Cohnella herbarum: one gene and its partner. The main gene of each other region encodes a partner of the protein of the gene in region 2 in a complex. Links are inferred from orthologs where the notes say so. Each region holds a gene or a part of one and is shown on either strand. Other genes may lie near its edges. The genes, in order: metK and groL.

What was found.
Region 1: the proteins of groL (region 2) and metK are in contact, whole or in part, in a cryo-EM structure (PDB 8P4O), measured with the Escherichia coli proteins. The link is inferred for Cohnella herbarum from one-to-one orthologs.

What each region holds. Positions count from the first base shown.
Region 1 is NZ_CP051680.1:4,692,941-4,706,310, reverse strand. What follows is about bases 1-2,994. They hold metK (methionine adenosyltransferase), read left to right. Parts: upstream 1-893; coding sequence 894-2,096; downstream 2,097-2,994. Other genes in these bases: HH215_RS20080 (SwmB domain-containing protein), read left to right, coding at 2,445-2,994; HH215_RS20090 (alpha/beta-type small acid-soluble spore protein), read left to right, coding at 500-763; rfbD (dTDP-4-dehydrorhamnose reductase), read left to right, coding at 1-381. In the rest of the region: more of HH215_RS20080, read left to right, coding at 2,995-6,485; HH215_RS20075 (MmcQ/YjbR family DNA-binding protein), read left to right, coding at 6,482-6,835; HH215_RS20070 (stalk domain-containing protein), read left to right, coding at 7,030-9,735; HH215_RS20065 (sensor histidine kinase), read left to right, coding at 9,880-11,058; HH215_RS20060 (response regulator), read left to right, coding at 11,048-11,770; HH215_RS20055 (putative endonuclease domain-containing protein), read right to left, coding at 12,208-12,891; HH215_RS20050 (hypothetical protein), read left to right, coding at 13,199-13,370. UniProt on the Escherichia coli protein: Catalyzes the formation of S-adenosylmethionine (AdoMet) from methionine and ATP.
Region 2 is NZ_CP051680.1:7,471,640-7,488,127, reverse strand. The notes cover bases 6,854-9,703. They hold groL (chaperonin GroEL), read right to left. Parts: upstream 9,168-9,703; coding sequence 7,539-9,167; downstream 6,854-7,538. Other genes in these bases: groES (co-chaperone GroES), read right to left, coding at 9,203-9,487; HH215_RS36170 (PIN domain-containing protein), read left to right, coding at 7,038-7,262; HH215_RS31410 (hypothetical protein), read left to right, coding at 6,854-7,051. Also shown: HH215_RS31445 (beta-galactosidase), read left to right, coding at 1-882; HH215_RS31440 (hypothetical protein), read right to left, coding at 1,050-1,454; HH215_RS31435 (winged helix-turn-helix transcriptional regulator), read left to right, coding at 1,684-2,028; HH215_RS31430 (PH domain-containing protein), read right to left, coding at 2,047-3,549; HH215_RS31425 (PH domain-containing protein), read right to left, coding at 3,542-3,730; HH215_RS31420 (methyl-accepting chemotaxis protein), read left to right, coding at 3,825-5,558; HH215_RS31415 (glycerophosphodiester phosphodiesterase), read right to left, coding at 5,627-6,358; HH215_RS36775 (hypothetical protein), read right to left, coding at 6,490-6,618; more of HH215_RS31410, read left to right, coding at 6,803-6,853; HH215_RS31390 (methyl-accepting chemotaxis protein), read right to left, coding at 9,728-10,999; twin-arginine translocase subunit TatC, read right to left, coding at 11,161-11,937; tatA (twin-arginine translocase TatA/TatE family subunit), read right to left, coding at 12,063-12,293; HH215_RS31375 (molybdopterin-binding protein), read right to left, coding at 12,333-13,385; HH215_RS31370 (MogA/MoaB family molybdenum cofactor biosynthesis protein), read right to left, coding at 13,387-13,875; cyclic pyranopterin monophosphate synthase MoaC, read right to left, coding at 13,931-14,422; HH215_RS31360 (5-formyltetrahydrofolate cyclo-ligase), read right to left, coding at 14,436-15,107; HH215_RS31355 (ABC-F family ATP-binding cassette domain-containing protein), read left to right, coding at 15,218-16,488.

The DNA of each region.
Region 1 (13,370 bases), 2.8 Mb from region 2 along the record:
GGAAAATACGGCAATAATTTCGTAAAGACCATGCTCCGACTAGCTAATGAACGCCAGGAGATTTCCGTAGTGAACGATCAATTCGGGGCTCCGACGTATACCTATGATCTAGCTGTCCTCCTTGCGGAACTCGTACGATCCGATCAATATGGAACCTATCACGTATCTAATGAGGGGGTCTGTACATGGTTTGAATTCGCGCAGACGATTTTTAAGGAAGCCGGAATAGAGGGAATAACTGTGAGACCTTGTTCAACGTTACAATTTCCCCGTCCTGCTCCAAGACCCGCTTATTCCGTGCTAAGCCCAAACTCCTTGATCGAAGCGGGATTCAAACCGCTTCGTCACTGGAAGGAGGCTTTACGTCATTTTTTATCATGAAAGTCGCTGTTTCAGTAGCATCCTCCTGATTTTCCCCCAACACCCATAATGTAATACGCCTTGATTGCGGTGACCCGACACATACTAAGTTCATCAACATTCAAGGAGGCTTATCATTATGGCGAGAAGCAACAAGTTGGTTGTACCGGAATGCGCGAATGCGTTAAAGCAGATGAAGTACGAGATTGCGTCGGAACTTGGCGTGCCCATCGCTGCATCGACCGGTGACGTGGATTCGGAATTTTCCGGTGAGCTCGGTAGCATCGGATCAGCTGGATATGGACAACAATATTTAGGTAACCTGACTTCTAGGGAAGCGGGATCCCTCGGCGGCGGAATTACGAAACGCCTGATTCAACAAGCGCAACAAACGATCATTTAGCAATGGTTTTTCTGGGCTGACGCGCATTGACACCCCTCGACAAATCCGGTATCATTATTAATCGAAGGTTTCTCTTAACAGCCTTTTCCAATTGGAAAAGGTTGATTTTTATATGTGGGGGTTGGAGACTTTGTCGATTAAAGGACGGCATCTCTTCACATCCGAATCGGTCACCGAAGGCCATCCGGATAAAATATGCGATCAAATCTCGGACGCGGTATTGGATGCGTTCTTGGAAGTGGACCCTTATGCTCGCGTAGCTTGCGAAGTTTCCGTAGCTACAGGACTTGTGCTTGTTATTGGTGAAATCAGCAGCAAAGCCGATTTTATAGATATTTCCGCCATCGCGCGTCGCACGATTAAAGAAATCGGTTATACCCGCGCCAAGTATGGATTCGATTCCAGTACTTGCGCCGTTCTGACATCCCTGAACGAACAATCCGCAGATATCGCGCAAGGCGTAAATGCAGCTTTGGAAACCCGTGACGGTAAAGACATCCAGCAAGAAAATGAAGATATCGGCGCAGGAGACCAAGGTTTGATGTTCGGTTTTGCAACGAACGAGACTCCTGAGTTGATGCCGCTTCCGATCGCGCTGGCGCACCGTTTGTCCCGTCGTCTGTCCGAAGTTCGCAAGAACGGCAAGCTGCCTTACCTGCGTCCGGATGGAAAAACGCAAGTTACGGTACAATATGAAGACGGTAAACCCGTTCGCGTAGATGCTATCGTCGTATCGACGCAGCATTCCGAGGATATTACTCTAGAACAAATTCAGAGCGACATTCGCGAGAATGTGATCTATCCGGAAGTTCCTTCTGAATGGTTGGATGCCGATACCAAATTCTTCATCAACCCGACAGGGCGTTTCGTTATCGGCGGACCTCAAGGGGATGCAGGATTAACCGGTCGTAAGATCATCGTGGATACGTACGGCGGATACGCTCGCCATGGCGGCGGTGCGTTCTCCGGTAAGGATCCTACAAAGGTTGACCGTTCGGCGGCTTATGCGGCTCGTTACGTGGCTAAGAACATCGTTGCTGCTGGCCTGGCTGACAAATGCGAGATCCAGCTCGCATACGCGATCGGCGTAGCAAGCCCGGTTTCCATCAACGTAGACACATACGGTACTGGCAAGATCGAAGAGGAGAAGTTGGTTGAATTGATCGTGAACAACTTTGACCTACGTCCTGCGGGCATCATCAAGATGTTGGATCTACGTCGTCCGATCTACCGTCAGACAGCTGCTTACGGCCACTTCGGCCGCACGGACGTTGACCTTCCTTGGGAGCGTCTAGACCGTGTTGAAGCATTGAAGCAGGGCGCCTTAGTATAAAATTAGCTTTTATTTTAGACCTGAACCGAAGTGGGTTCAGGTCTTTTTTGCGTATTTTGAACCCCGCGCATGTGATAGTGATCTCGATACGGTTCATGTAGTGGATACAAGCGATCTTGTTCCAGGGGAATACCGTTTGTTCGCTTGGTACGGACAATCCGTTTGGTTAACGCTAACGCCTTAACCGAAGGATAGAGAAGGCTCTTGCGGCTGGGAGTAACCTAACGCAAGAGTCTTTTTATTGACGAATTGAAAATAATCCCTTAGTTTAGTCGGCAAGTCCCTTAATTTCTATGCCTAACTCGCCGAAATATAAAGTACTACTGTGTCTTCGGGAGGTTATTTCTTTTGCAGCTTAAACGTACTCTATCGCTTCTCTTATTCATTAGTTTAATCGTGCAGTCACTATCTATTACGGTTGCAACTGCAGCACCGGTTAAATCGGAAGTTCATGCTTTGGCGGGAGAAACAAGTTTCGAACCTTCGGGGTTCTTTCCAATCAAAGGGGCAACATCTGTGGTTCCCAATACGATCTTAAAGCTTACGTTTAATGAGGCAATTATTCTTGGAACGGGCAATATTGTGTTGACCAATGTGGGAGGTACGGCTTTTAGTGAATCCTATGCTATAACAGATACTTCTGTCGTGCAGCTTGATACGGTTAGTACATCGATTATTATCAAACCGCGGAACCCGTTGCCAGCTGGAACTTATCAGGTTACGGTACCTTCTACTGCAGTAATAAGCTACGGAACCCCGACCAAAGCTTTCGTGGGAATCGACGGCATTACGAAACAATGGACGTTTCAGGTCGAAGATCTGCTTGTTACGTATTTATTTCCAGCCATAGCCTCCCAAACCGTTGATCCAGTCAACCAGGCTAATCTATCCATGTCTTTTAATCGGGAGGTCAGTGCAGGCTCAGGGTATATTCAGGTGAAGAGAGCGTCTGATAATGTCACGGTCTATACGAGTGAAATTAAACCGGAGTATATTACAGGACTTACGGTCAACGTTCCAATAAGCGGACTGGACTATAATACGATCTATCATATTCTTATAGACTCAGGAGTACTGAGAGACAAGGTAAATGGTGGTGCATATGCTGGCTTCAGTGCTGGTTTGTGGTCTTTTAAGACTAAACCTGCATTAGATACGATAAAACCGAAGGCAGTATCTTATGCGCCGGTTAATAACGGAACTGTGGGGGACTTGAAGCTCGCCTATTTGTCCATGCAATTCGACGAGAGAGTGTTCGCGAACGAGAACAAAAGTCTAGTTATCACTAACGCGGCTAACGGGAGCTTGGTTTGTACAATCCCGGCAAATTTAACTGTGGATCCGGTTGACGGCAGTAAAATTAATGCGAATCTTAAAGGGGCTTCTTGCCCGGATCTAGTTAATAACACTAATTATACGGTTACGATCGGACCGGATGTTTATCGTGATGCGAGCGGTAATTATTTTGAAGGAGTTTCCTGGAAGTTTAAGGCGTTAGTCGATACTATCCCTCCTGCGATTTCAGCCTATGCGCCTATGGTGTCTTCTACGAATGTAAGTATTTCGACTACCGTTCTGAGCTTGACGTTTAATGAACCGCTTGGTGCTTTGTTGGGAACAGCCAAGGCATATATTTTTCCGCAAAACAGTCCATCAAGTAGGAGAGAGTTAACGATGACTCTCGATTCAGCGAATAACAAAGTATTATTTAGCCTTACAGGAAGCGGAACTCTCAGTAACTCGACACAGTATTCCATATCTGTTCCGGAGAATACTATTCAAGATACGACAGGTAATAAATTCGCCGGGATCTCCAATCCGCTGCAATGGACGTTTCAAACAGGAACGAATAGTATGCCGGTAATTAATAGTTCATCAATCGACGGGGCTAACATTGTGCTAACCTACAATGAGAACCTTGATTCTAATAAGGTTCCAGCTGCTAGTAATTTTTATGTAACGGTCAATGATGTCGTAACTCCCGTAACGGGTGTAACCATCTACAATAGTGAGGTCCGAATATCGTTACAATACAATGTTCTCATTGGACAGACGGTAAAGGTTTCTTACTTTCAAGATGCCAACATTCCTGGAAGACGGTTGCAAAACATAAGTGGAGTCGCAGCTGAATCGTTCAGTAATCGAATTGTAACAAATATGACGGATTCAACGTTACCTAAGCCGGTGAGCGGTACAATTTATGGGGATACATTGACATTAACGTTTAATCGCTCGATACCGTTGCTACCTACTGGTGCTCAGAGCCAATTCACTGTGAAGCAGAATGGCAGTACGATCGGAATTAAATCTGCCGTGGTTTACGGCACGACCTTGAACTTGACATTCAGTTCGAATTCTACAAGTCCGATGCCGGTATCCATAACGTATACGCCAGGCGCAAATCCCCTTAGAGATCAAAGCGGAAACTTGGTGCCGGCATTTACAGACTTCTATGTGCGGAATGTTCATGACAATGCTCCTCCGACGTTATCTTCTGCCACTCTAAACGGTAACAAGATCGTTTTGAACTACAATGAGGGCTTAAACACGACAAGTGTTCCGCCCAAAAATAGTTTCTCTATTGTCGCGAGCGGTACGAACACGGCTTTGCCGACAATCACAAATGTTGCCGTAATTAATAACACGATAGAACTGACCTTGTCGTCTAGCGTCGCAGCCAATATTCCGTTGTTATTGTACTATTACCCTACTTCACCTGCGATTATTGATCTTTCGAGTAATGCAGCGCCGGCTATAGTAGGATTTAGCTTCACAACGGGGTCAAGCGCTGTTGCCCAACTATCGACGTTAAATGCTACGAACAATCAAATCGCGCTGACCTATTCATCGACCTTAAGCGCGACATCGATTCCGTATATCACGCAATATGGGGCGAAGTTTGATGGAGTCGCCGTTCCAGTTACAGCTGTGTCAGTCTCGGGTACCCAGGTCATACTAACATTATCTACGGCTGTTAGAGTAGGACAGCGAGTAACTCTATCCTATAATGTCTCCGGAGTCCCTCTGAAAGACTCCCTTAGTCAATCCGTGGTCGCATTTACTGATTTAACCGTAACGAATAACGGGGGCAGTGGAACTCCTCTTCCGGGTAATTTGCCGGAATATCTGGAATCCGACGGCGCGGGAGGAGTGCGGTTTATCGTTGATAAAGTCTCGACGGCCGTTTCGGCGGCAACGCCTTCAGGTCGAACGGCTAATAGATATATGATCAACGGGGACAAACTGTTAGCTTCTTTTGATGCTATTAAACAAGGTAGCGGCATAACAGTGCCCATGATTACTTTCAAAGTTCCAACGACGGAAGCTGGAGCGCTTGTAGGTATTCCTTTGAGGGCCATCATGGATGCGACTTCTAAAGCATCGAATGCTTCGTTTCGATTGGATTACGGAGATGTCCAGTTCACGATTCCTTTGAAAGCTATTAACTACAATAAACAATTACAATCAACAGGTGGAGATGTGTCCACAGCTTATATTTTACTGAATATCGAGAAGGTTCAGAACACTCCGCTCGCTTCTTCACTTGCGGGTAGGGGAGCACAATTGCTTGCTACGCCAGCGAATTTCTCTGCAAGTATGTTAGCAGGAGGCAGGGAAAGGGAGATTGACGGTTATGAGACGTATGTCACAAGAACGTTCGTTCTCTCGTCTACAGGAGGTACAGGGAACGGCGACATCTCCGTCGTTCGGATCGACAACGATTCTGGGGATGTGACTTATGTGCCTACCAATATCCAGAATGCAACAGGCGGGGTAAATGTCAACTTTAAGCGTAAAGGAAATAGCACCTATGCGGTAATTCGGAATAACGCTGTTTTCACGGATATGACGAAGCATTGGGCAAGAGATGATGTAGCGATATTAGGTTCTAAATTTATTGTTCGTGGACCGACACTGACTACGTTCTCCCCGGGGAGAGAGATTACGCGGTCTGAGTTCGCCGAGTATATTGCAAGAGGATTAGGGCTAAACGGAGCAACAGCCTCGGCGGCAAAGTTTAAAGACGTGGGAACGACATTCAAAACGGCGTCATATATCGGAGCTGTTAGCGATGCTGGGATTGTTGAAGGTGATACATCAGGGAGATTTAAACCGAATGCGCCGATTACCCGGGAAGAGATGGCAACGATTCTCGTACGGGCTATGAAATACGCCGAAGTGCAGACGACTCCTAACAGTTCCGCGCTTAATGAGTTCAAGGACAAAGCCAAAGTAAGTAGTTGGGCTAAAGACGGGATGGCGACAAGCGTAACAGCAGGTTTCATCAAAGGTTCGACGACGAAGACCATTAACCCGCAAAGTAACGCAACTCGTGCGGAAGCGGCGATTATGATTAAACGATTCTTGGAATATGTGGATTTCTTATGAACCATAGTAGACTAGTAGAACACGGTTTAGAGTGGGTAGGTACAAGTCTACGTCACCCCTTCGATCCAGACTTGCCGGTTCTGTTCGTAGGAAGCAAGATGTTTGCTTTACTAGGCAAGACTGGAGAGTATGAGAGCGTCAACCTCAAGGCGGATCCGGAGGAAGCATGGCTACTTCGGCAGCAATATTCCGGGTCCGTTCTTCCGGGTTATCATATGAACAAGAAACATTGGAACACGGTTGTTCTTGATCGCAAGGTGCCTGATGACGAGGTGCTTGCGATGTTAGAGCAGTCTTATCAGCTTGCTTGGAGCAAGCTGAGTAAGCGGGAACGATTAGAGCTTAAGTAAGGCTTAAATAGGTAAGGCGGCGAACTTCGCCGCCTTTTTTATGTTCGTAGCAAATTTGTCCAAACTATTATTTTTGCCGACTTCCTCTCAACGGTGTAACTTTTCGCCTCTTAAAGAGTCTAATAGAGTAGGGCAATCTAGGAGTCTACGTACTTCTGCCAAATTCTAATAGACTTACGGGAGAACAGAATTACATGCTGCAATTACAACCTACACAAGCTCGACATAAACGAAACCGCCTCATTTTGCCATTTCTCGCAGGGGTATTGATTTTTACCGGACCGTTCAACACGGGTGCCATTCCTACCGCGCATGCCGCCTCTACTGCCTCACAAGCTGCTGTTACTTACAAGCTAGTTCAGCAAAGCGAAACCATCGTAACTTCGGGAGTTCGCCAAATTTCTTACGCATGGGTGCCGTCCGACAAGACTAAAGCAACCGAAATGCTTCACGTACTGCAAGTCGATCTCCAGAATCCGTATGTTCAGCTTAACGCGATGGGCGGCCAGAAAGGCAGCGTAACGTCGAGGCAATCGATTGGAGCGATGACGAAGGAGACGGGAGCGATTGCCGGTATTAACGGAGACGTATTCCGTACGGCTAGCGGTACCGAAGGCGTGCCGATGGGAGCGCAGATTACATCCGGACAACTTCTCGTAAGTACGGAGAAGCTGCAAGGAATGTACGCATTCGGAGTGACGAAGGATCGTCAGCCGATCATCGACAACTTTGTGTTTACGGGCACGGTTACGGCTGCCGACGGCGTAACGACTTTCCCGCTCGCGGGCCTCAATAAGTCCGCTTACCGGACAGAACCAGACAAAGCTTATAGCCATGTTAATGCTTTGTACATGTACACGAACGCTTGGACGGCCTCAGAGCGTCCGGCGAACAGCGCGGCGACTCCAACCGAGGCGCTTGTGGTGGATGGTATCGTGACCGAGATTTCAGTATCAGGAGCCATTCAGACGGCGATTCCAGCCAATGGATATATTTTGCGAGGCCATGGAACGGCGGCAAACTTCATCAAGACGAGTCTGATCGTCGGAGACCGAATCAATACGACAAGCTCGCTCCAATCCGCCGACGGTAAATCCTACGACCCGGCCAGCTTCCAGATGATGGTCAGCGGTCATACCCTGCTGCTGAATAACGGAGCTGCGGTACCTTTCACTAGAGATATCAGCGGAGTGAGCGGAAGCGCGGATCGGGCGCGTACGGCAGTCGGATATTCAAAGGATGGCACAACCGCCTATCTGTTAACCGTCGAAGAAAACGGCGGGCGCGAAGGCGTTACTCTTAAAGAATTACAGCAAATGTTAGTAGAGCTCGGCGTATGGAAAGCGGTCAACATGGACGGCGGCGGATCGACGACGATGGTGTCCCGACCGTTAGGAGAGTTCCAGACCCAGTTAACCCACCCAACGTTTTATGGAACGACGCAGCGACAGGTGACGAACGGAATCGGCGTGTATACGACGGCTCCTCAAGGAACGCTGAAAGGGATCGTGGCCAGCGGTGCCCGTACGTTATTCATGGGCCAGCAAGCGACCTACTCTCTGAAAGCTTACGATTCCTATTACAATCCGATAGATCCGAACGGCCTGCAGCCGACATGGAGCCTGGATAAACAATTGGGAGCGTTCGTTGGCGGTACGTTCACGGCATCGAAGCCGGGTTCGGCAATGCTGCAAGTGAACGCGGGCGGCAACGCTTCGGATTCGATTCCGATCGAAGTCATCGGAGAAGCCCAAGTGTCGAAGCTGCTGGTCGAGCCGAACACGGCGGTACTTAAGCCCGGTGCTGTCATTAGCATGCAAGTTAAGGCGCAGTTGACGGACGGCAGACAGCTTAACGTTCCTGCATCCTCGGTGTCATGGGAATTCCGCGGTTTCACCGCGACTTCAAGCGACGGCAAAATAACCGTCAATAAAGTTCAGAACAACATTGCAGCCGGATATGCGATAGCCAGGTATGACGGATTCGGTGCGGTTGCCGTGTTAGCGCCGGGTACGGAGAGGGCGTTGGAAGATTTCGAGAACGTTTCCTACAACGTCGGATTCAGCGCTACGCCAATCGAGACTGTCGGAGCCGCGTCGATCATGACGGGAATTCCGGGACGCGAAACTTCCAAAGTACTGGCGATGGATTATGACTTCACGGTCGGATTTGGCAAGAGATTCGCCAACGCCGTCCTCAATAACGGCAAAGGAATTACGATCGAAGGCACGCCAAGCTCGCTTTCCCTGGATGTGCTCGGCGACCAAAGCATGCACTGGTTAAGAGCGGAGTTTACGGACGTTAACGGCAAGACCGTATACGCTACGATCGCGGATCAGATCGATTGGGCGGGATGGAAGAACTTCCGCGTCGACTTGGCTGCTGCCGGTCTTAAAGGCACCTCCAAACTGACCAAGTTGTATATCGTGAACAAGGAAGAGGACCAGGACGAGCGGGCTATGCAAGGGCAGCTTGCGTTCGACAATCTGTCCTTGCAGTATCCTCCGGATCAGATCGCGGTTGCTCAACCTACGATCGTGATGACGGTCGGGAAGAAACAAGCTACGGTCGATGGCAAGAAAACGATGTTGCCGGGAGCTCCTTTCGTGCAGAAGGGGACCAATACCAACTACTTGCCGCTACGGTTCGTCGCGGATAGTCTCGGGGCGCAGGTCGTCTGGAACAATAAGGCGAAAAGAGTAACGGTGCTGCGTGGAGATAAAATGTTGGAATTGTGGGTGGGAAGCGACAATATGACGGTTAACGGAGTTCGTCAACCGATCACGGTTGCCCCTATGGTCATTAAAGGCAGCGTCTACGTTCCGGTGCGCGTGATTTCGGAACAATTAGGCCAGAAGGTAGATTGGGAGAGCAAAACGAAAACCATTACAATTCACTAATTTTACCCGAAACTCCTAAACCGTTCACGATGAAACTAAGAAATATGATATGATGTAAACAATGCTAGCAAGTGCCGAGAGGCCTTGCCTGGCTAATCTTGCAGGATTTTCAATCGGGCGAACTTTGATTAGGGGAGTCGTATTATGGATTTACATGTGGACCAAATAGATCGCGTGATCCAGAATGCGATCTCCGTTATGGAAGATAGCAAAGTTCAAGTTTTTGAAATTTGCGAGGTCGCCCGACGAGAACTTCTTACCCTAAACCAAGAGCTGGAAACCGTATTAAGAGATACCTCGGAAACGATAGATAAGGTAGACCGACTGGAGCGGGACTATCGTCTTGCGCGAATCCGGCTCACGGAAGTGAGTCGGGATTTCGTAAGGTTCTCCGAGCAGGATATTAAATCCGCTTACGAGAAGGCAACCCAGTTGCAACTGGATCTGATGGTGTACAGGGAGAAAGAAAACTACCTGAAAGCCCGTCGGGACGAGTTGCAGCAACGCGCGAAAAACGTAGAGCTTTCCATCGAAAGAGCGGATACAATTAATTTGCAGATGAGCGTCGTGCTTGACTACTTATCCGGCGATCTGACTCAAGTGACCCGCATTTTAGAATCGGCGAAAAATCGGCAAATGATCGGACTCAAGATCATATTGGCTCAGGAAGACGAGCGTAAACGGATCGCTAGGGAAATTCATGACGGTCCGGCGCAATCTCTGGCCAATCTGGTGCTGCGAACGGAAATCGCGGAGAGATTGCTCGATACGAAAGACCTTGAGGTCGTTCGCAGCGAACTCATCGATCTGAAATCTCAAATCCGCATCGGTTTGGAAGAAATCCGTAAAATCATTTTCAACCTTCGACCGATGGCTTTGGATGACTTGGGACTAGTGCCTACTCTCCGGAAATTCGTCCAGGATTTCGAGGAGAAGACGAGGATCAGGGCGGTTTTCGATACATCGGGTAAAGAGAAGCGACTGCCTAGCGCCATGGAAGCCGCGATGTTCAGGCTTGTGCAAGAAGGGTTCAATAACGCTTTGAAGCACGCTCAGCCGACATTCGTGTCGCTCGAAATGATTTTTCTCGAAAATACGATACAGTTACTGATAGAAGACAACGGTGTTGGTTTTAGTATGGATCAGATAGAAGCCAGAGCGAAATCTCACGCTAATTTCGGTTTGATCGGAATGAAAGAACGCGTAGAGTTACTTCAAGGGAAAATCGATTTCGATTCTAAAATAGGGCAGGGCACCCAAATCAGGATCAACGTCCCCATTAAAGCGGAGTCAGGAAAGGAGTTAATCGCACATGGAGAATAAAACGGCTGTACGTAAGATTAAAGTACTCCTTGCCGATGATCATCAGCTTTTTCGGGAAGGGCTTAAGCGAATACTAAACATGGAGAACGATTTGGAGGTCATCGGAGAATGCGGTGACGGAATCCAGGTACTCGAGTTCTGCAACAAAGAAAAGCCGGACGTTGTCCTGCTCGACATCAACATGCCGACGGAGAACGGCGTAGTGGCGACCGAGAGGCTTCGCGATATTTTTCCGGAGATCAAGGTGATCATCCTCTCTATCCACGATGACGAGAGCTATGTGTTCGAAACTCTTCGCAAGGGCGCGACGGGTTATCTGCTCAAGGACATGGAAGCGGAATCGCTCATCAATGCCATCCGCACGGTGGCGGAGGGACATGCATACATACATCCAAAGGTAACGGGCAAATTGATCAATCAGCTTCGCCGGATGACCTATCTCGACGAGATCGGCGCGACGTCCGGAGCTGCGGCCAGCCGGGAGACGGTTACGAAATTCATCCCGCGCGGCAACAACCCGCTTACTCGCCGCGAAGCGGAGGTGCTTCGCTTGATGGCCGAAGGCAAGAGCAACAAGACCATCGGAGAAAATCTCTTCATCAGCGAGAAAACGGTCAAAAACCACGTCAGCAGCATTTTGCAGAAAATGGAAGTGGACGATCGTACGCAAGCGGTTATCAACTCGATCAAATACGGCTGGGTTACTCTTTAAGCTGGCAGCGAAACCCCTACATAATCGAACTTCACACCGTTCGCGGCAACTGGTCTTTCAACCGACCTGGTGCCGCGAATTTTTGCGTTTTGCCACCTCGCACCAAACACTCCGCCACCCCGTAGACTCGCTTCTCCAACCAACTAAATCGCTTCGGGTCATATTCCCTGCAGCTTGCTGCGAAGAACTAACACGAAGTTAAGAGAGTACCCCTCAACTTACTGCGGGGAAGTGTATTCTTGCTTGTTACGGTCAATATGACCGTAACAACGAGGAAAAACTAAAATTAGTATATTGAGACGGTCAAAAAGGCCGTATCAGCAAGCATTTTCACTGATTTACAGCAAAAAAGAAGGTTGTAACGGTCAAAAAGGCCGTGTCAGACAGTAAGGGAAGAAGAAACTGATCCCAGACGTTCAAATTGACCGTGTCACAAATCAAATGCCTAATAAATCGAGACTTACAGATGGACTCACGCGGTAAAATTTGATTTGTTGGGGTTGTATGTTGGTTGGTGGAAGAAGCAGGTTCTGATCAAGGAGACCATGCAGCAGTTTGCGAGCTTTTTTGTCGCCAATATGGAGATGCGTACACACTTCTGAAACGACCAGTTTGCTGGAGCGGCGTAATCCGAGTCTTAGAATATCCCTTTCCTCTGCTGATAGCCTAACGATTTGATCTGTATTTTTACCATAAACCCAGCGGCCCATGAACTGTTGCAGTATCTGCTGGCACATGCGAGGTCGTTCAACAACATCATCAAAGGAAAAGCGAAGGACTTTCCAACCATCAAGGATGAGATGATTCTGTCGCATGAGGTTGTCCGAGAACTTCGTACGACTAATGTCTTTGGCATGAGAATTAAACCCATTAAATTCAATATCAAGCATGACATGATCTAACAAGAATGCGTAATCCAAGAATCGAATGCCATCCTTAAAATCGCTGACTTCATGTTCTGGATATAAGTTGTCAAAGTTCTGGAACGCAGGCCACCATACATTTTCGAGCAACAACTTCTCACCATGCCCATGCCCTTCAACTAGCCTTCTCAAGCTTTCTCCGCGCCTAGCTTTCTTGTGTCTCTCTAAGAAATGCGTGTAAGCAGTTTCGAAATCCATCCGTATTGCCTCCCTAAAATAAAATAGCCACTCACCCGTTCAACTAGAGCTGAACGAGAAAGTGGCGTGTGCTTCACGACCATAATAGATACGGATTTGAAATTATGCTTATTGTAGTTAACGTGGATAAAAATGTCAATCGCATTTCGCGGACTACGATAGATATGCAGAGTGGCTCAACAATTCATGAGTTCGGAACTCCCTTCCCGTCTAAGGCATATATTGTTGAACGAGTAGACGAAACGACGGAATACGGCGATATTCTTCGTTTGCGTCGCTCACCTTCAGATTAAAGGAGGTGGCCGCGATGATTCCCGGATTATTGTGGATTATCGGCTTTTACGCAGCGGCTGTGGCACTCGTTCACTGGCTAATCAGGCGGAGTTCGGGCGAAGAACGACGCCACTATGTGCTCGTAGCGGGCAACCACCAAATGCAGATCGAATGGTATATTAGGGCTTTGCAACAATTTTCGAGAC
Region 2 (16,488 bases):
GGGGAAGAGCTTGGCAGAATCGGCAGCTTGATTACCGGCAAAAGCTTTCAAGCTTCCATCGCGTTGTTGGAAGATTACGATAACGTCTGGGATTCCGAGTTCGACGTTTGGGTTAGGCCGCTCCGCTGGAAGAGCCGCGACAGCTGGCATAAGGCTTTGCAAGAACGGCATATTCCCGTCGACGTCGTCTACATGCGCGAATCTACTACGCTGGAGGATCTGCAGCGTTACGAGGCACTCGTATACGCCCATGCAACGATCCTGACGACCGAGAGAGCCGCGTTGCTGGACGCCTATGTGAAAGGCGGCGGCACGCTGATTATGGGTGCCAGAACCGGTTATAAGGATCAACGGGGCCAATGCCGCATGATTCCGTTCCCCGGTCTAGCCGCCGATTGGTGCGGCATAACGGTCGAGGACTTTACCTTGTGCAATGCCAACTACCCGGCGGCCGGAGCGCAATGGAACGATAGCGGGCTTTCTCCGCTCTCAACTGCCATATTTAACGAAGTATTAAGCGTAGAGTCGGAAACCGCCGAGATTATGGCCACGTATACGTCCGAGTATTATTCCGGTCAAGCGGCTTTATCCCGTAACCGGTACGGCCAAGGAACGGCTTGGTATCTCGGCTCCGCCTTCACCGAGGAAGCCGTCCACGGTATCCTCGATCGGATCGGCATCGCTTCGCCTGCCGAAGGCTGGGTCGAGCTCCCTAAGCAAGTGGAGCTCGCTATTCGCGGCGACATCGCGTTCTTGCTGAATTATAGCCAAGAGCCGGTCCAGTTGAACTTCTTGCAGCCGGTGACCGATCTGCTCTCGGGAAATCGATTATCCGAACTATCGGAACTTTCTCCCTACGGCGTGCTTGTCATCCAACGTTAGGGCATTATTCAGGGCAATCGCTTACGAAATGATTTAAGGATGAGTAATCCTTAAGGGATAACTGTAACTGTTCCTTACTGGCTGGAGAACGAGCGAAATAGCGGTGCCCAGCACCCTTATTTCTCCAGAAGCCTGCTCGCGGAGCGAAATAGCGGTGCCCAGCACCCTTATTTCTCCAAAACTTGCTCGCGGAGCGAAATAGCGGTGCCCAGCGCCCTTATTTCTCCAGAAACCTGCTCACGGAGCGAAATAGTGGTGCCCAGCGCCCTTAATTCTCCAGAAGCCTGCTCGCGGAGCGAAATAGCGATGCCCAGCACCCTTATTTCTCCAGAAGCCTGCTCGCGGAGCGAAATAGCGGTGCCCAGCACCCTTATTTCTCCAGAAACCTGCTCGCGGAGCGAAATAGCGGTGCCCAGCGCCCTTATTTCTCCAGAAGCCTGCTCGCGGAGCGAAATAGCGGTGCCCAGCACCCTTATTTCTCCAGAAACCTGCTCGCGGAGCGAAATAGCGGTGCCCAGCGCCCTTATTTCTCCAGAAGCCTGCTCGCGGAGCGAAATAGCGGTGCCCAGCACCCTTATTTCTCCAGAAACCTGCTCGCGGAGCAAAATAAAGATGCGTTTGTTTCAATTTCGTAAGCGAATGCACTAGGGCAATCATCCTTCCCAAATAGGAAAAGCGGTCGAACCGGAGGCGTATCCCTCTAGCTCGACCGCTTTTTACATATCCTTTTCCATTCATAATAAGCTATAATGCTCTTAGCTATACTTTATATATTATTGATCATATGGAGGCGTTCCTATCATGACAACACCATCCACGGAATCTTACACGATCCCTAAAGTACCCGAAGTCATAGAGTGCTCCATTGAGAAAACATTGGACGTCATCGGCGGAAAATGGGCTTTTCTCGTACTAAGGGAGTTGTTCTGCGGCACCCGGCGTTTCGGAGAGCTTCAACGCAGCATCGCTTCCGTCAGTCCTCGCGCGCTTACGAGCACGCTGCGGCACATGGAAGAGAAAGGCGTTCTGACTCGCACCGTATTCCCGACCGTTCCGGTAACCGTCGAGTATACGTTAACTCCCAAAGGAGAAGATCTGCACCAAATCGTCAAGGAAATGAAGCTTTGGGCGGCCAGATGGAGCTAATGCCGATGCTGACGGTCTCTACGATCGTCTAGAGAACCATTTTCCGATTCGCTCCGTATCCTCAACGGGAAGCATGCGCGCGGTCAAAACAGTCCCTTTCAACCCACCCATCACGGCCGCTCGTACGTCTCTTCGGCCTTTGCGGCGCTGAATAACCGATGCATGCATCGTTAACGCTTGGATATGTTTTCTGCGCATCCACGCGGTCGTAACCGCAAGCCTGCGATGCCTCAGCACGAAATGGCTTCCGTCCGTCCCCGCGGCCTCGCTGCGAAATTGCGCGTATCCCCACCACGCGACTAGAGGAAGCAGCAATAGCGCCGGCCAAGCCAACGCGAAACCGAATCCATAGATAAGTCCGGCTGCGGCTACTCCCGTTACGATCGCCTTCCACCGGACAAAAGCAAGCCAAGCTTTGCCTTCCGGAACGATCGTCGGAGCAATCGGCTTAACATCCGGCATTAGGCTTGCCAACAAACCTTCTAGCTCGTCGGCTTTTAAGTAGGGATGGAGCATAACCGACGTTTCCTTATCGGATTGCACGACCAGCAATCGGACTTCCCCCCGTCCCAACGGCTTGCGCAATAGCCCTTCGACGAATAGAACCGCTTGAACTTTAGCCACGGAGAACGTGAGCTGCCGTTTCTCTAACAAGCCATGGCTGACCGTAATTCGATCCCCGTTCCGTTCAAGTTTAAAGCCCGCGTATTTCCATACGTAAAGCCCGATAGACAATACCCAAGCCAACAATAAAGCGACTCCCGACCAAATCACAATCGCGAATGGCCCGTTCAAACTCTTCATCGCGGTATCGGCAAGGGATTCATACACCGATTTTCCTAGAATATCGTCCGCGAACGATGCAATTCCTGCTATAAAGGCCAACGTTAACTGAATATTGGTGGTCGTAAGCGCGGCTAAGGTCAATGTCTTCGAAGATACGTGTATGCTCTGTATGCTCGTCGGTGCGGTTTCGTCCGCCGCCAGCATAGCGATCGGTCGAGAGGCCGTCCGCGCAATCGATTCCGAAGCCGAAGACTGATCTTCCTCGACAACCGGGATCTCCTCTAAGTCTCTACGCGCCAGCGCTTGAATAGCTTCGGCTTCCTCGAGCGATACCGCTCGAATGACGACTTCCGGCTTTCCCCCGCCTCCCGCGGTTTCGACGACAACCTGCGAGATTCCTAACATCCTTTGGATAAACGGCTGTTGAATTTGAATCGAGTGCACGCGATTGCGATGAATCGCCTTGACCTGTCGAAACAATACGCCGCTTCGGACAAGCAACTGCCGATCGTCTCTGACATAGGTAAACCTGCGCCACGAAAGATATCCGGCAACGAATTGCACTACAAAAGCGGCAACAATGCCGTAAAAGACGATCGGCGGCCATTCGTCCGGATTTCCCCTGCGATTAATAACGACGAATACAACAATCGGAACAAGAAGGGGTTTAAGCCATTCCGCGATAATCACTAGGAAATAGAGGGGATGCTGACGGCGGACCACAGGCTCAGACATCGTCTTCCCTCACTCTCGCCCATACGGCTATTCTCCGCTGCACAGCCTCGGCATGATCCTTTTCCAACCCATGAATAGAATGCTTAGTCGCTGCCGTAACGATAACGACATCCGCCAATTCCTTCTTGCGCATAAGCGGTCCGCTGGTCAGTTCGACATGTTGAACCTTAACCATCGGAATGACGATATCCTGTATCCACTACATTTACGCGACGCTATACCGATATATAGTAAGTATACTTGCTAACATCAGACCTCAAAGGGAGAAGACCAACATGATGAACAATGTTTCCGTTAGAACGAAGCTGCTTTTTTTACTCCTTACCCCGCTTGTTTTATTTGCTGCTACAGCGCTCTACCTTCTCCAACTTAACTCCTCGAACATCGATAAACTGACGGACGTGCTTTACGAGACTAGCAACAAGGCTACGAGTCTCGTTCTGAACGCGGACAGGGATATGTATCAAGCCTCCAGCGCTTACCAGCAATTGCAATCCGCACACGTAACGCAAGAGAAAAAGAGCAAATCTATCCATGATTTCAACGAAAACGTGCAGCAGGCAAACGAACGGATTAACGAGGCGTTAACCATACTCGCTAACAAGCGTTTGAGCGGCTTAAGACATGAATCGAGCAACAAATCGATCGACGCGATCATGGAAGAGGTCGATGTTCGTTTTAACGAATGGGCACAGGAAGCGAATACATATATTAAGTCGAATACCTTTACCGTAGAGAACGAAACGAAGCTGCAGCTAGACTTCGAAGTCGCGCGCGGGAACATCAACGAGTTCGGCGAAATTCTCGAAACTTATGCCATGGGCGAATTGAAAAAGATCACGGCAAACAAAGAGCAGTCCGATATGCTCATCTATGGCACGTTGATTGTTGAGTGGATTCTCTTGCTCTTATTCGGAGCGATACTCATTCGCAAAGTAAGCAGAACGGTTTCCTTGGTTCAGTCGAAAACGAAACAAGTCTCGTTGGGCGATCTCAAATACGAGCCTCAACCTAAGTACGATAAGGACGAGCTCGGGCAAATCTTAATGTCGGTAGACGGGATGATCGGCAAAATGCGCGAGTTGATCGGCAGCATTGCCGATAGCGCCTATCAAGTCGAGACGGCATCCGAGGAGCTGGCGCTAAGCGCACGGGAATCTTCTTCCGCAGCCGGCCATGTCGCGGATAATATTCAAGAGGTGACATCCCTCGTCGATACCCAATCGAATGTCGCGGATGAAACGACCAAAGCGATCGGCGAAATGTCTTTTGGCGTTCAGAGAATCGCCGAAAGCACGAACGCGATCTCCGATCATTCCTACCAAACGAATCTCCAAGCCGACCAAGGCAGCGAGCTGTTACAAAAGATGAAGATGCAGATGGAGCAAATGTTGGGAACGATCATGGAACTCAATCGCAGCGTAGACACCCTGAACGATAAATCGGCAGAAATCGGCTCAATTACGGAAAACATCACGAACTTCGCTACTCAGACGGGGATTTTGTCGCTAAATGCTTCTATTGAGGCCGCCAGAGCCGGAGAACATGGCCGGGGCTTCGCGGTTGTCGCCCAGGAAATCCGCAAGCTTGCGACTCACTCGCTAGAATCCGCCCAAAGCATCAACGATCTCATTGCCGATACGAGAAGCGAGATCGAACAGGCTTCGGAATATATGAAAACGACCGCTTTCCAGTTCGAAGAAGGAAACTCCATCATGGACAATGTGGCCATCGGCTTTGAAACGATCGTGGAATCCATCAAACAAGTCGCCGAACAAATCCACGATACGTCGGCGATCACGCAACAAATGTCGGCAAGCTCGGAAGAAGTATCGGCAAGCATGGAGCAATCCTCATCCTCCGCGCGAGAAATCGCCGGCAAGGCGCAGAACGTCTCGGCGGCTACGGAAGAACAGCTTGCCCTAGCCGAGAATATTGCTTCCTCATCCGAGCAATTGCAACATATCGTGAAGAACCTCAACGCTTCCGTCCGGTTTTTCAAACTATAGTCTGCAAATTCCGTCAACGCATCAAAAAAAGCGGGCTTAGCGCAATTGCGCTAAGCCCGCTTCTTCCGTTAACTTCCCAATATTTTTTTCATTCTGCCCGGATAATCGGTAATGACGCCCGAGACGCCGTATTCGATCATCAGCCGAATTTGTTCCTCTCCATTAACCGTCCACGGATATACCCGAAGCCCTTGACGCACCGCTTCGCGCGCGTCTTCGATGTCCAGCTTGCCGAAGTAGGGATGGAGGGAATACACCGGAACGGTTAGCTGATTTGTCGGATCGGCAAGCGTTGCCTTATCCTCATATAGGAGACCGATTCGCGCTTCCGGTTCGATTTGTTTTAAGACCGCCAAGCAATTGAAATCGAAAGACGACACGACAACGCTCGAAAGCCTTGCCGTTCGCCGAAGCAATCGGGCTAAAGTCGTTTCTAAGCGTTGCTCGAACGAACTCTTGATCTCTATATTGATCATAATGCTAGAAGGAACAAGTTCGAATACTTCCTCTAGCAAGGGGATTCGCTCGCCCGCATACTTCTCGCTAAACCATCCGCCGGCATCCGCCCGCTTTATTTCCGCTACGGTCAGCTCCCGGATCGCACCGGTCCCGTCGCTCGTTCGGTCGATCGTCTCATCGTGACAGACGATAATCTCCCCGTCCTTGGACAGGTGAATATCCAATTCGATCGCGTCGCAGCCTTGCTCCATACCTAGCCGGAACGCCGCGAGCGTGTTTTCCGGCGCTTCTCCCGCCGCGCCTCTGTGCGCGATGATCAGAGGCTTATGATGGATTGCCATTCCTCCCGCTTCCTTCCCTCATGATATCCATTCGATGATAGAAATGAATATACCTACGGCGGGCTGGCGCTGTCAAGACAAAAAAAGCAGGAGGTCATCCCTCCTGCTCGAGCCTGCTCTTCAAACGAAAACTATTCGTTTACTTCATAAGTCGTCACGACATTATCTTTCGTAATCGTAATGACGTTATCAACGGAAGTGACGACGGCTTGCGGATTCAATAAGGAGATTAACATAACCAGAATCGCGATTTTATTCATTTTCATTCACCCCATTTTTCATAGTTTCGAGCTTATCTATATTCTAATTACACCGACAATCGGATTTTTAATCATTTATTCATTTTTCTCATTCAGCTCTCAACAGAGGCTGGAGCGACTGTAAGATTGGTAATTGTGAGTCAATTCTGAATCGGCTATACTTTAACTAAGGAAGGTGATTAATTTGAATTTCGTCAGAAAAATAACCAACAGCGATGCTCTAAAGCATATCGTCGATCTCCCTGAAAGCCTTCGGAATCAGGATGTTGAATTAATCATATTACCTATCGGAGACCCATCTCCATTCAAACTTTCAGTTCCCTCTTCTCCCACCGCTAGAGGCGCATTGAAACAGTACTCCAAATTGGATTTAATCCAATACGAACAAGATGCCTGGGAAAAGGGTGTGCAAGAAAAACATGAACATCGTTGATGCAAATTTAATTTTGCGGTACTTGCTTCAAGATGTTGATCAATTCTTAGAACAAGCCCGAGAAAAGATTGAAGACCACTATATTTTTATTCCGAATGAAGTTATTGCCGAAGCCGTTTATGTATTGGAAAAGATATATAAAGTGGAGCGAGTTCATATCTTTGATTCGTTACGGAACTTACTTTCCTACGGCAACACTATCAATGCATGACAGAAATATCCTGATCGAAGCTTTAAAGGTCTACAGTGATATAAAAATCGATTTTGTTGACTCCCTGCTTTTCGCCTACTCGAAGATAGGTGGGTATACTGTTTTCACTTTTGACAAGAAGCTTAACCAAATGATTGATGATCTACACAACGCTTAATAAAATAGGCTTCTCACAAAGTTCAATCTGAACTTGTGAGAAGCCTAATTTTTCATCATGTAATCAAATGACGTTTTCTAACTTGAGACCCTATGCTACTCAAGGGATCTCAGGTCAGTTTACATCATGCCGCCCATTCCGCCCATATCAGGCATTCCGCCGCCTGCCGGTTTGTTCGGTTCCGGCTTGTCGGCGATAACCGCTTCGGTTGTCAAGAAGACAGCCGCTACGGATGCAGCGTTCTGCAACGCGGAACGAGTAACTTTAACAGGGTCGATGATGCCCGCTTCGAACATGTTAACCCATTCGCCGGAAGCAGCGTTGTAACCTGTGCCGACTGCTTCCTTCTTCAGACGCTCAACGATAACGGAGCCTTCTTGGCCAGCGTTAGCAGCGATCGTACGAATCGGCTCTTCGAGAGCGCGAAGGATGATGTTAACGCCTGTTTTCTCGTCGCCTTCCGCGCTTACAGCAGCAACGGCAGCGTATACGTTAACGAGGGCAGTACCGCCACCGGAAACGATACCTTCTTCAACAGCCGCGCGAGTCGCGTTCAGAGCATCTTCGATACGAAGTTTGCGCTCTTTCAATTCTGTTTCTGTAGCTGCGCCGACTTTGATTACCGCAACGCCGCCAGCCAGTTTAGCCAGACGCTCTTGCAATTTCTCGCGGTCGAAATCGGAAGTCGTATCTTCGATTTGCGCTTTGATTTGGTTTACGCGAGCATCGATATCGGCTTTGTCTCCAGCACCGTCTACGACGATCGTGTTTTCTTTGTTTACGCGCACTTGACGTGCCGTACCCAATTGTTGGATCGTAGTCGATTTCAGCTCTAAGCCGAGTTCTTCCGTGATCACTTGACCGCCGGTAAGAGCGGCGATATCTTGCAGCATCGCTTTACGACGATCGCCGAAGCCAGGAGCTTTAACGCCGACGCAAGTGAACGTACCGCGCAGACGGTTAACGACGAGCGTAGACAATGCTTCGCCTTCGATGTCTTCCGCGATGATCAGCAATTGCTTGCCGGATTGAACGACTTTCTCCAGAACAGGCAAGATCTCTTGAATGTTCGAGATTTTCTTGTCCGTGATCAGGATCAGCGGGTTATCCAGATTAGCTTCCATTTTGTCCGTATCGGTAATCATGTACGGAGTGATGTAGCCGCGATCGAATTGCATACCTTCAACGACTTCAAGATCCGTGTTGAAGCCTTTGGATTCTTCAACGGTAATAACTCCGTCTTTGCCGACTTTATCCATCGCATCGGCGATCAGTTGACCTACTTCATCATCGGCAGCGGAGATTGCAGCTACTTGAGCGATGTCGTTACGACCTTCAACCGGTTTAGAGATTTTTTGCAATTCTTCAACTGCCGCTCTAACCGCTTTATCGATACCTTTACGGATAACCATAGGGTTAGCGCCAGCCGTTACGTTTTTCAAGCCTTCGCGAATCATCGCTTGAGCAAGAACCGTTGCCGTTGTCGTACCGTCGCCGGCGATGTCGTTCGTTTTGGTTGCGACTTCTTTAACCAGTTGCGCGCCCATGTTCTCGAATGCGTCTTCCAGCTCGATTTCTTTCGCAATCGTTACGCCATCGTTCGTGATCAGAGGAGAACCGAATTTTTTCTCCAGAACGACGTTACGACCTTTAGGTCCAAGCGTTACTTTAACTACGTTCGCCAATGCGTCTACACCGCGAAGCATCGAGCGACGAGCGTCTTCGCTGAATTTAATTTCTTTAGCCATCGTTAAGTACCCTCCTTAGAATCTGTTAATATTAATTAGCCTACGATCGCGTGAATATCGCTTTCTTTCATGATCAAATACTCTTTGCCTTCGTATTTGATTTCCGTACCTGCATATTTAGAGAACAATACGCGGTCGCCTTCTTTTACCTCAAGCGCGATCCGTTCACCGTCTTTAGTTAAAGCTCCGCTACCCACCGCGATAATCGTTCCTTCTTGCGGCTTTTCTTTTGCGTTATCCGGCAATACGATACCGCTGATCGTTTTTTCTTCTTTTGCGTTCGCTTCTACGAGAACGCGGTCACCCAAAGGTTTAATCATGTAAATAGCCTCCTTCTTAAATTTTAAGTTTTATTTGAAGCCATTCTTCTGTTAGCACTCAATTGTGTTAAGTGCTAATAACCATTTTCTATGATACGGTTTTTACAGATGGTTTTCAAGTCCTTTTGCGTTAAAATGCATTAAAACCTATACAAAAAAATGCGAATCCGCGTTTATAGCGGATTCGCATCGAATGAATTGGCCCATTCCCCATCGAGATTACTTGGAGAACAACCGTAATTAAGTTTTGAAGTTTCCGACGAGACCCTTCAGCCTGGAAGCCATCGTGCTGAGATTCTCGGCCGTACGCGCCATCTCCTCCGTAGAAGACAATTGCTGCTCCGTCATCGCCGATACTTGCTCCGTGAAAGAAGCCGTTTCTTCGGTAATTCGGGAAATGTCTTGTATCGATTGAACGACGGATGTACTGCCGGCCGACATTTGCTCGACCGAGGCGGCGACATCGACGATGTTAGAGCTCAATTGACCGACCTTGCCGACGATATCGCGGAAAGTTTCCTCCGCATTTCCCATGCTTTCAACCGCCGTAAATACTTGCCCGGAGCTTTGTTCGAACATCGTCACGACTTGTCCGATATCGCTCGACATCGTACCGATCGTGTCTCCGATCTGAACCGCGGATTGCTGAGTCTGATCCGCGAGTTTGCGAATCTCTCCCGCGACGACCGCAAACCCTCTTCCGTGCTCGCCGGCGCGAGCGGCCTCGATAGCCGCGTTAAGCGCCAGCAAGTTCGTCTGGTTCGCGACTTCCGAAATATAGCCGATAACTTCGCGCACCTGCTCGGATTTGTGGTTCAACCCTCTTACCACTTCTTGAAGAGAACGGAAGGCTTTGCCGACTTGGGCGATTTCCACCGAGGTCGATTGCAGCAGCTCGGACCCGGCTTCCGCTCGGCTAACGGTCGATTGCGCCGCATCCGATACTCCCGTTGTCGTTGACGCAACCTGATTCAAACCGTCTAAAGTTTCTTGCATCGTCGCCGAAATTTCCTGCGATTGCGCAACCTGGGTTTCCGAGCCTGCCGCTACTTTCTCTACCGCTTTGGATACTTCGCTGCTCACGCGAGCGTTCTCGTCCGCGCCCTGCTTGAGCAAGATTGCGGAAGCGGCTAACTCCGCCGTGCTTTCGCGCAGCTCCTTCATCATCTTCTGCAAGCCGTCGAGCATATGATTAGCCGCGCCTGCAAGATCCCCCATCTCATCGGTGGATCGGATATGTATGCGTCTCGTTAAGTCTCCTCCGGAAGAAGCGATATTCCTGAGCGTGGAGGTTACGCCGCCAATGGATTCGGTCAGATTGCGTACCAACCACATTAAGCCTAAACCGCTCGCGCCCGCGATGATCAGGATAATGACGATCATCTCGATGAATAAAACCTTATGTTCCGCGAAATCCATTCCCGTTAACAGTAGTACGAACGCCAATGCCAGCAACACAATCATGCCTACGTAACCTAACGTAATCTTACGACCTAAAGTCATATCGCGCATGCACTAGTCCCTCCCGGATTCGAACGGCCGTTGTAAGCCCTTACTTGAGACCAGTGTATCATAATTTTTCCATTTGGAATATCGAAATTTGATCCTTTATGGTTCTTTTTGGCGATATGGCTCGTTCTATAGTCCCTAGGGAGAAAGGGGCAGCACTCCGCTTAATCCTCTTGCCCGATTGCCGCGTCTTCCCGTGTTTTCATACGTTTGCCGTATGCGATTCTCGACAAGATCACGCTAAACTCGTATAGCAAAATCAGAGGCACCGCCACCATCAAATCGGAAACGACGTCCGGAGGGGTAACCAAGACTCCGACAAAGATCAGTATGAACCAAGCGACCTTGCGCATTTTGACGAGAATCGCGGGGGTCAATATTCCGATCCGACTGAGAAAGAGGATAACGAGCGGTAATTCGAACAGCAGAGAAATGGGCAGGAGAATATTGAAAAGAAACGAGAAATACTGCGTGACCCCGTAAGTTTGTTCCAGCCCCAAGTTATTCGTAATTTTTTCCGTGAACAGGAATGCCATCGGAAAGACGACGAAATAGGAAAAAGCCAATCCGATCAAAAACATAATCAACGCCCACGGAACGAATTGCAATGTAGACTTCTGCTCCTTAGGACCCAGCGCCGGCCGAACGAAGGACCAAAGCTGGAACATCGCGAACGGAAGGGCGATGACAAGCGAGATTGCGATCGCGAATTTCATATATAAGCCGATCGCGTCCCACGGCGAGAACGCGTGAAGGTCCAGGTTTTTCACCGGGGCGGCCTCCACTAAATAATCGAACACGGGCTGGGAAGCGAACAACCCTCCGACCAATCCGAGTACGAATACGATCAAAGTATAGATGATCCGCTTGCGCAGTTCGCCCAAATGCTCCGTTAACGGCATCCACTCCTCCGGCTTCAACGGGCTTGGTTTTTCCTCCATGATATCGCTTCGCCTCCATGTGCTGACAGATCATTGACCTCGAGTACGACAACAGGGCTGTCCCCTTCGCAAATGATTCATCTGCGTCGAAGGACAGCCCCTTAATGATTCATTGCCAATCCCGCTCATTCCGGGAGACGCCGTTCCGTTTTCGGTTGCTGAGTCTCTTCGGAAGAGACATCCACGCGAGTTGGTTGACGTTCCTTAGTATCGTCCATTAGATCGTTAGCGCCCTTCTTGAACTCGCGCAACGTGCGGCCGAACGCTTTACCCAATTCAGGCAATTTATTCGGTCCGAATAATAGCAACGCGATCAATACAAGCAAAATAATACCGGATGCACCGATGCCACCCATAAGTTAAACCTCCGTTTCTGTTATGCGAAATCAGGATTTCTAGCAGCGATGAAGCCCTCCGTATCCCATTCCGACGATATCTTCCTTCACAACCGTATCTCCAGCCAGAATTCTCGGCAACAAGACGTCAAATGAGGTATAGGGGTCATGCATCACGCAACCCGGCAAGCCGAATATCGGTACTCCGCGTATGTAGCCGAACAACAGCATCGAGCCCGGCAACATCGGAGTGCCGTAGCTTACGATATCCGTTCCCGCATCCGCGATGGCTCCCGGAGTACGATCGTCGGGATCCACTGACATTCCACCCGTTACGAGTATCATATCATACCCTTGATTCAGGAAATAGTGAATTTCGTTGACAATTATATGTCGATCGTCTGGAGCGAAACGTTGCTCCGCAACTTCGGAACCTAGCGCTTCGAGCTTCGCCTTCACCGCCGGGCCGAACTTGTCCGCGATTCTTCCCGAGAACACTTCGCTCCCCGTCGTTAACAACCCCGCCTTCATCAATCGAAACGGCCGAACGCTGATCGGGGCAATTCCATGCCTCTTCCGATAATCGCCGGCAATCGATTCGACGGCTTGAACCTTATGTTCGGGTACGATGAGCGGAATCGCCCTTGTCGCCGCCAATCCGTCTCCCGGGAATACGACGCGATGGTTCGTCACGGAAGCGAGAGCGATTTCTCCCAGCCGGTTAATCTCGTCTACGACTTCCCGCGCGATTCCGGCGATCCCGAGGATATCCGACTTGATCGACACCTTGCCCTCGTGCGGCTCTCCTATGGTCGTATTAACTCCGCCCAAAGCGGCCGCCATTCTGAGAGCCGCATCGTCCTCGTGAAGATCCGTTGGCGCGAGCTCTATCACGTATAGGTTCTCTTTACCGATATCCTTCAGCTTAGGAATGTCTTCACTGACAACGACATGGCCTTTGCGAAATAATCTTCCCTTGAACTCCCCGGGAACGATTTGCGTCAAGTCATGGGCCAGCACCATCCCTACAGCGTCTTCTACCATCACTTCTTTAAGCAAAGAGGAACCGATGACGGTGGAGCGATGATCCGAGGGTAAGCCGGGCATCGTCATCTTAATGCTCCCCTCTTAAGCCTTTCACTTGATCGAGCGCTTCCGGCAGCATATCCATAACGGCCATCAGATGCTCGTGAACGCCCTTCGGATCCCCCGGTAAATTCAGAATCAAGGTACGGCCGCGAATCGCGCAAATGCCCCGAAACAGCATGCCTTGCCGGGAGCGCTGGGTCACGGCTGCGCGCATCGCTTCCGGAATCCCCGGCACGATGCGTTCCGCGACCATCAACGTCGCCTCCGGAGTGACGTCGCGGAACGCGAGTCCCGTGCCGCCAGTCGTCAATATGAGATCCGCTTGATAATAATCCGCCATCTCGATCAGAGCCGCCCGCAATTCATCCTGATCGTCCGGTACGATCCGGTAATCGATAATGTCCCCGTGCAATTCTTCTTCGACCAATTCCCGAATGACCTGTGCGCTCGTATCTTCGCGTTCCCCGCGCGAACCTTTATCGCTAGCCGTTAATAAAGCAACTTTCCAACGCATTCTTCATCCCTCCGCACCCATGAGTACGAGCTTTGTCTTTGTCTTTGTCTTTCCGTTACTCGGTCGCCAAGGCGTAATCCCCGCTCTTGCCGCCCGTCTTGACCAACAGTTGTATAGGTCCGATAACCATATCCTTCTGTAATGCTTTGCACATATCGTATACGGTAAGGGCAGCAGCCGACACGGCGGTCAAAGCTTCCATCTCTACGCCGGTTTTGCCCGTTGTTTTTACCTCTGCCGTAATCCGAAGCGTGTCTGCACCGTTGTCCGAAAAACGGATATCGACTCCCGTTAACGGTAGCGGATGACACATCGGTATCCAATCCGATGTCTTCTTCGCCGCTTGGATACCGGCGATCTGTGCGACGGAAAGCACGTCCCCTTTGGCCACGGAACGCTCCCGAATTCGTTGCAGCGTCTCCGGAGCCATCGTAACGGCCCCTTCGGCAACCGCTACTCTGGCCGTCACGGCTTTGTCGGAGACATCTACCATCTTCGCGCGTCCTTGATCATTAAAATGCGTAAAATCTGTCGTGTCGTTCCCCACTGTCATACTCCCCCTATCTAAACCATACGACCCGTTCTTCCGTTGCCACTCCCGATAATCGGAGATCATGGGGCTCGATCGGCAAGAGCTCCGTCACGACCTGCGCCGCAAAACAAAAGCCGAGCCATATCGTCTCGCCGTTTCCCGAAAGCAACCTATCGGCGTACAAGCGATCGTAATAACCGCCTCCGTAGCCCAATCTACCGCCTTGTATGTGAAAAGCAATGCCCGGCACGAGAACGACGTCCAGAGGCTGCCTTCCTTCTATTAATAAAGTTTTTTGCGGGTCGGGCTCCGGAACTCCCCATTTGCCGGGAATCCAGTCTGACAATGCTTCGACCTCGCGTAGCTCCATTCCTTCTCCGCCCGGAATTATTCTTGGCGCGAATATGCGGTCACCCTGTTCCCAACTGTTCTTAATCAACGGCAGCGGCGAAGACTCCGACCGAAAAGGCGCGTACGCGCACACGTTCAAGGGACGATTCGACCGAATACGCAACGGATCGAGCACCTCTAGCCGGACACGTTCGCAAAGCTTCTCGGATCTGTTTGTCCGCTCGTCCGCAGACAATCCGTCTCTTAAGCCCGCCAGTCGGCGTCGCCATTCGGCCTTGCCGATAATCCCTTCGCTCTCCCCCATAATCTGCAGGCCTACCTTCTGAACTCCGTGAAAATCTCTTTTCATTTTATCATTGAATGCCTAATTTCGCCAAAGAATAACGACTTGGACTTTTCTTGCGCATTTACGGTACACTTGGGAGGTGAGTCGAAAAGAAATCGTCGGAGGGATTCCTCTTGCTGCTACAAGCATCCAACATTACTAAACATTACGGCGTCACTCCCGTATTGGACGGGGTATCGCTCCAAATCAATGAACGCGACCGCATCGGCTTAGTCGGCGTTAACGGGGCGGGCAAATCCACTTTTCTTCGCATCCTGGCCGGAGAACTGACCGCCGATACCGGAGCGGTTTCGAAGCCTAGGGAGCTTAAAGTCGGCTACCTTGCTCAGAACGGCGGACTTCAAGGCCATCGTACGATCATGGAAGAGATGAATTCCGCGTTCGGTCCCCTGCTCGAACAAGAACGGATATTACAAGGCTTAGAGGCGCGTGTCGCGGATCCCCAAGAGCTCGAACATCCCGAACGATACGAGACTTTGCTTGCCCAATACGCGGACGTTAGCGAGAAGTTCAGGGAGAACGGCGGGTTTGAAATGAATAACCGCATCCGCAGCATCCTCCATGGGATGGGATTCGGCAGCTTCGCGCCCGATACCGAAGTGGCTTCCCTTAGCGGCGGACAACGAACGAGACTGGCCCTGGCCAGATTGCTGCTCGTACAACCCGAGCTTTTGCTTCTAGACGAACCGACCAATCATCTGGATATCGATACGCTGACTTGGCTGGAGCAATATTTACGATCGTACGCAGGAGCCATGGTGATCGTTTCCCATGACCGTTACTTCCTTGATGCCACGGTTACGGCTATCGTAGAGATCGAACGGCATGCGGCAACGCGCTACACCGGAAACTATAGCCGGTTCATGGATCTGAAAGCCGCGGCTTTCGCCCAGCAGCTTAAGCTTTATGAACAACAACGCAAAGAAATCTCCCGAATGGAAGACTTCGTGCAGCGAAATATCGTTCGTGCCTCCACGACTAGGCGAGCTCAGAGCAGACGCAATGCCCTGGAAAGAATCGAACGCTTGGAGAAGCCGAACACGTTGCGTCAAGCGAGTTTCTCCTTTTCTACGGAACGCCGCAGCGGCAAGGAAGTTCTCAGGGCTTTTAATTGCTCAGCCGCTCCCAAGACGGAGATGGCTCCATTGTTTCGCAACGTTAGCTTCGAGGTAAAAAGAGGGGAAAGGCTGGCGCTTCTTGGCCCCAACGGGGTCGGGAAAACCACCTTGCTCCACGCGCTAATCGAGAAGCTGCCGCTGCGTACCGGAGTGTTCGAGTGGGGCGCCGGCGTCTCTCTTGGCTACTACGACCAGATGCAACGGGAGCTTAATCCGGCTAACACGGTGCTTGAGGAAGTGTGGAGCGCCTATCCTATGCAGCCCGA